2 regions of the Staphylococcus ratti genome follow, and region 1 is predicted to be linked to the other one. Evidence: predicted binding sites of a transcription regulator. Region 1 holds the regulator's gene; the other holds the start of a gene.

Region 1 (3,221 bases):
ACCGATGTTTGGTACTTGTGCTGGACTTATCGTACTTGCTAAAGATATTGTGAATGAAACAGGTTACTTGCAAAAGTTAGATATTACTGTTGAACGTAATTCATTTGGGCGCCAAGTGGACAGTTTCGAAGCAGATCTAACAATAAAAGGCATTGATACGTTAGTAGAAGGTGTGTTCATTCGTGCACCGCATATTCAATCTACTGAAGCGACGGTAGAAGTCTTAGGGCGAATTGAGGATAAAATCATTGCGGTTCGTCAAGGAAAGTATTTAGGCGTGTCGTTCCATCCTGAACTTACTGAAGATTATAGTATCATCAATTATTTTATTAATAACGTTGTCTCTGAAGCATAAAATAAAAAGCTGTATGTCTATTTTTCATGACATACAGCTTTTTGTTGTTTTAAATAAAGAAACCAGCGATTGTAGCAGAAATAAATGATACAAGTGTCGCACCAAACAATAATTTAAGCCCGAAACGAGCGACAACGTCACCTTTTTCGTCATTTAAAGATTTGATTGCACCTGAGATGATACCGATTGAACTGAAGTTAGCAAATGACACTAAGAATACAGAAACGACACCAAGTGCACGTTCAGAAAGACCGTTAGCTTTGCCTAACTCAGTCATAGCTACGAATTCATTTGATAAAAGTTTTGTCGCCATAATTGAACCTGCTTCAACAGCATCATGCCAAGGAATCCCTGTTAAAAACGCAAGTGGTGCAAATACAAAACCGATTAATGTTTGGAAATTCCAATCTAGCGTACCACCAGAAGCGAAATTGATAATGGCGCCCACAATACCATTTAAGAATGTAATTAAGGCGATATATCCAATTAACATCGCACCAACAATCACTGCAACTTTGAAACCATCTAAAATGTATTCTCCCAACATTTCAAAGAAAGATTGTTGTTTTTTCTCTTCTTCTATAAGTAATTTGTCATCTTTTTCGTTAACTTTATAAGGATTAATAATCGATGCTACGATAAATCCACCGAATAAGTTTAAAACTATAGCAGTTACAACATATTCTGGTTTTACCATTGTAAAATAAGCGCCGATAATTGATGCTGAGACCGTAGACATTGCTGACGCTGTTAAAGTGTATAAACGATGTTTAGGAATGTAAGGCAATTGTTTCTTAAGTGAAATGAACACTTCAGACTGCCCTAAAATCGCAGATGCAACAGCGTTGTATGATTCTAAACGACCCATACCATTGACTTTTGAAATTAAAAATCCTAAAACATTAATAATGACAGGTAAAATCTTTAAATATTGTAAAATACCGATTAAAGCGGAAATAAAGACGATAGGAAGTAAAACATTTAAGAAGAATGGTGCTGCTCCTGTATTCGCTAAACCTCCAAATACGAAATTAACGCCTTCAGCAGCTTGTTTCAGTAAATAACCGAATCCGTGTGCAATACCGCCTACAATAATAACCCCGACATTCGTTTTTAATAAAATAAAAGCGAATATCATTTGAATAACTAACATTAAACCAATATAATGCCAGCGAACATTTTTCTTGTCAGAACTTGCGAGCCAAGCTACTCCCAAAAACACAAGTATCCCAATTATCCCAATCAAAATGTGCATGAAATAAACACCTCTGTCCAATTTATAAATTTTCACTAAGACTATCATACACCAAAAATGTAAGCAGTAACATAACAATTTTAGGACACTTAGAAACAAATTGGTTGAAAAAGGTCAAACTAGCTTCTATAATATAGTCAAAGATGGTCAAAAGAGGTGATACCATGCATAATATGTCAGACATCATAGAACAGTACATTAAACAGTTATTTGAAGAAACTAAAGAGGATGTCGTTGAAATTCAGCGCGCCAATATCGCACAACGCTTTGATTGTGTACCATCTCAGCTGAATTATGTCATAAAAACACGCTTTACGAACGAACATGGATACGAAATTGAAAGTAAACGTGGGGGTGGAGGCTACATTCGTATTACTAAAATCGAAACAAAAGATCATGCCTTCTATATCAAACGTTTAATGGATTTAATCGGCCCATCCCTCTCTCAACAACAAGCCTATTATATTATTGATGGGTTATTAGATAATCAATTAATTACAGAACGCGAAGCTAAATTGATTGCAGCAGTCGTCGATAGAGAAACGTTAACGATGGATGTCGCATCTCGAGATATTATCCGCGCTAACATTTTAAAACGATTACTTCCAGTCATTAACTATTACTAGAAGGTGATGCTATGACACATGAGGAACTAAAACGAGCGCAAGTACAACAACAGCGAAACCATAAGCCTATAGTGTTATCTCAAGAGCCCATACACAATCAATCTGATGAGCATTGGCAGGCAGGAGAAGATGTAGAAGGGACGTTTGTCGTTCAACAAATTTTACAGCATCTTGCTGCTAAATACGGTATCAATGTAGATCAACTTGTTTATCGCGAAGAAAAAAGATGTCCAACTTGTCAAATGTCGCTTAAAGATATTGCACATGTTGGTAAATTTGGATGTCGTGATTGTTATGTAACGTTTAAGGAAGATGTCTATGACATTGTCCGACGCGTTCAAGGTGGGCACATGACGCACTCTGGAAAATATCCACAATCCTCGCATCAAAAACGTGCATTAAAACAACAAATAGAAGCTAAGCAAGAAAAACTACAAGCGTTAGTTGAAGCGCAAGCATTTGAAGAAGCAGCAATTGTCCGTGATGAGATTAAAGCACTTGAAGTACAGCAAAGCGAGGTGTCTCAAGATGACCGACAATCTTAAACATCATATGAGTGGATGGCTTCAAGAATCTAGCACATCTCCTGTTGTGATGTCATCACGTATTCGCTTAGCACGAAACCTTGAAAACTATGTGCATCCGCTCATGTTTCCATCAGAAGAAGAAGGGCACCGTGTGATTAACGAGGTGCAAGATGCACTAGCCGATTTGAACGTTTTGCGCTTAGATGAGCTTGACCAACAAAGTAAATACAAATTAGTAGCCAAACATCTCATTAGTCCTGATTTGACGAAGCAGCCTGCCTCTGCTGTGCTGCTTAACGATGATGAGTCCGTGAGCGTGATGGTAAATGAAGAGGATCATGTGCGTATCCAAGTGATGAAAACAGATTTATCCTTGGAGGCATTGTATGACAAAGCATCCAAAATTGATGATCAGCTAGATGCCGCAACAACGATTAGTTATGACGAGGATTTAGGTT
Region 2 (3,221 bases), 370 kb from region 1:
TAAGTCTTTCAATTCTTTTTCAAGTTGTGGTATTTTACCATGTTGTAATTCAGCTGCCTTTTCAAGATCATAGTTATTTTCTGCATCTTCTAGTGCTTTACGGCTTTCATCAAGTTCTGTTCTTTTTTCTTGTACTTTTGCGATTTTTTCTTTTTCACTTTCTACGCGTGATTGTAACTGAGCTTGAAGTTCTTTTTCTTCCGCTAATTCTTCTTGCAATTCTTTAAGACGCATTTGGCTCGCTTCATCAGATTCTTTTTTAAGTGCATTTTCTTCAATTTCTAATTGCATCACACGACGGTTGGCTTGATCAAGTTCTGTTGGGTTAGAACCCATTTCTGTACGAATCGTAGCCGACGCTTGGTCTATAAGATCAATGGCTTTATCTGGTAAAAATCGGTCGGTAATATATCGGTCTGACAACTCCGCTGCAGCAACTAATGCACGGTCTTGAATACGTACGCCATGGTGTACTTCGTAACGTTCTTTAAGACCACGTAAAATTGAAATCGTATCTTCAATATTTGGTTCTTTTACATTTACTTTTTGGAAACGACGTTCTAATGCTGAGTCTTTTTCGATATATTCACGGTATTCATTTAACGTTGTCGCCCCAATACAGTGTAATTCACCACGTGCGAGCATTGGTTTTAACATATTACCTGCGTCCATGGCACCTTCAGTTTTACCGGCACCTACAAGCATATGAATTTCATCAATAAATAACAAAATACGTCCATCAGATTCTTTAACTTCTTTTAAAACGGCTTTTAAACGTTCTTCAAATTCGCCTCGGTATTTTGCGCCTGCAACGAGTGCACTTAAATCTAATTCAAAAACTGTTTTATCTAATAAAGAGTCAGGAACATCACGCTTTACAATACGCTGTGCCAATCCTTCAACTATTGCTGTTTTACCTACACCAGGTTCACCGATTAACACCGGATTGTTTTTCGTTTTACGACTAAGAATTCGAATCGTATTTCGAATTTCCTCATCACGTCCAATAACAGGATCCATATTCCCTTTACGTACTTCTTCTACTAAATCACGACCGTATTTGGCTAATGCTTCATAATTCACTTCAGGATTTTGTGTTGTCACATGATTCCCTCCTCTAACTTTTTTAATAATCTCAATTATAGCTTCTTTTTTATTGCCTACTGCTTGTTTTGTAGTGTCATCGATTTCTATAGCAGCTCTCAACATATGCTCCATCGAAACATACGTATCTTCATATTCATTCATAAATTGTTCGGCTTTATTAAACAAACTATTTGTTTTTGCACCTAAATATTGTCCATATTGTACATTATCGCCTTTAACAGTAGCATAATTTGTTAATTTATCTATATAGGCTTTATTTAAAGCTTCTGTATCAATATTTGCACGTTGTAAAACACTTTGATATAAGCTTTCCGGTTGTTCTAACATTGCTTTTAAAACTGCTTCTATTTCTATATTCGTTAAGTGATATTCTTTTGCATATTCAATGGCTTTTTGAAGCGCATTTTGAATAGAATGTGTAAATTGATTAATATCCAAAATGTCTCACTCCTTTTTCATTTTACAGGTCTTTTGACTTTGACTTTCTTTGACCTTAATTGCATTATACACCTTTAAATTTGGGATTGCAACGGTTTAGTTTGACTTACTTTGACTAAATAAGTGCACCTTCGCTATTAACATTAGCCGTTCTTTACTACTTCAAACATTGGCCAACACTAATAAGAACTCCCTATATCGTTTAGGGAGTTCTCACTTTTAATATCATTTATTTTAGCTTACACCTAATGCAATTTTTGCATAGCGTGACATCATGTCTTTGTTCCAAGGCGGATTCCAAACAATATTGACTTCTGTGTCTTTAATTTCTGGCAATTCACCTAGCGCTGTTTTGACTTGATCAACAATTTGCGGCCCCATCGGACAACCAATTGACGTTAATGTCATCTCAACAGTACAAAGGCCATCATCATCTAAATCTACTTTATAAACAAGGCCTAAATTAACGATATCAATACCTAGTTCAGGGTCAATAACGTTTTCTAAAGCGCCTAAAATGTTATCTTTTAAAGCCTCTTCCATGAGATTCACCTCTCCAATGTAATAACTATCATCAATATATCAAAATTCAGACATTAAGACAATAAAATGCTATGATAGGCTTACATCGAACTTGAGCATAAGGAGACATTTATGAAACAACATTTGATTTGCCTTGATTTAGATGGCACGTTATTAAATGATAACAAAGAAATTTCACCCTATACTTTTAAAGTACTTAAAACCTTACAATCACAAGGTCATGCTATTATGATTTCTACCGGGCGACCTTTCCGTGCAAGTAAACGTTATTATGATGAACTTAACATGGATACGCCAATCGTAAATTTCAATGGCGCTTACGTCCATCACCCTAAAGATCCACATTTTCCGTGTCAACATGCCCGTCTTGATGAAGGCATTGCAACAAGTATTATTGAAACGCTCAAAAAGATGGAGGTTCAAAATATTATTGCTGAAGTCAAAGATCATGTGTACTTGGATCGCTATGATGAAAATCTATATGAAGGATTTAGTATGGGAGAAGCTCAAATTGAAATTGGCGACTTACGAGAACTTTTAAACGAAGATCCTACAAGTATACTGATAGAAGCTGATGAGCATATGATTCCTCGCATCAAACAAACTTTAACACGTTTTTATGCTGAAAACATTGAACATCGCCGTTGGGGCGCGCCTTATCCTGTTATAGAAATCGTCAAAAGAGGCATTAGTAAAGCTGTCGGGATAGACATCGTCAAATCATATCTCAACATCGATCACCAATATATCATTGCCTTTGGTGATGAAGATAATGACATCGAAATGATTAAGTATGCTAAACACGGCGTAGCGATGGCAAATGCCATTCCGGAGTTAAAACATATCGCTAAGGAAACGACATGTTCAAACAATGACGATGGCATCGGCGTATATTTGAATAACTTTTTCCAACTGAATTTAAATAAAGATACTGAAGAGGAGGTACAATAATGAATAAAGTCATTGTAGTAGGTGCTGTTGCAGGTGGTGCAACTGCAGCAAGTCAACTTCGTCGTCTCGATCCCGACGCTCAAATTACCGTTTATGAAAAAGATCGTGATATGAGTTTTGCTAATTGTGGTTTACCTTATTATCTTGGAAATGTCGTTGCTTCTCGTGATGACTTACTCCCA

What was found. Region 1 encodes CtsR, which represses protease genes until heat stress. Its sites were predicted from a motif close to ATGGTCAATAAAGGTCAAACA; they were not measured.
Region 2: a site for CtsR is predicted at 1,582-1,602, ahead of clpB (ATP-dependent chaperone ClpB). Genes of this name have one in related genera too.

Annotation. Positions count from the first base shown of each region.
Region 1 covers NZ_CP086654.1:2,116,730-2,119,950, reverse strand. The annotation lists gene pdxT (pyridoxal 5'-phosphate synthase glutaminase subunit PdxT) at 1-355, shown strand, start outside; gene LN051_RS10370 (NupC/NupG family nucleoside CNT transporter) at 405-1,610, opposite strand; gene LN051_RS10365 (CtsR family transcriptional regulator) at 1,775-2,236, shown strand; gene LN051_RS10360 (UvrB/UvrC motif-containing protein) at 2,248-2,781, shown strand; gene LN051_RS10355 (protein arginine kinase) at 2,765-3,221, shown strand, end outside.
Region 2 covers NZ_CP086654.1:1,747,055-1,750,275, forward strand. The annotation lists gene clpB (ATP-dependent chaperone ClpB) at 1-1,545, opposite strand, end outside; gene LN051_RS08375 (metal-sulfur cluster assembly factor) at 1,780-2,088, opposite strand; gene LN051_RS08380 (Cof-type HAD-IIB family hydrolase) at 2,200-3,039, shown strand; gene LN051_RS08385 (CoA-disulfide reductase) at 3,039-3,221, shown strand, end outside.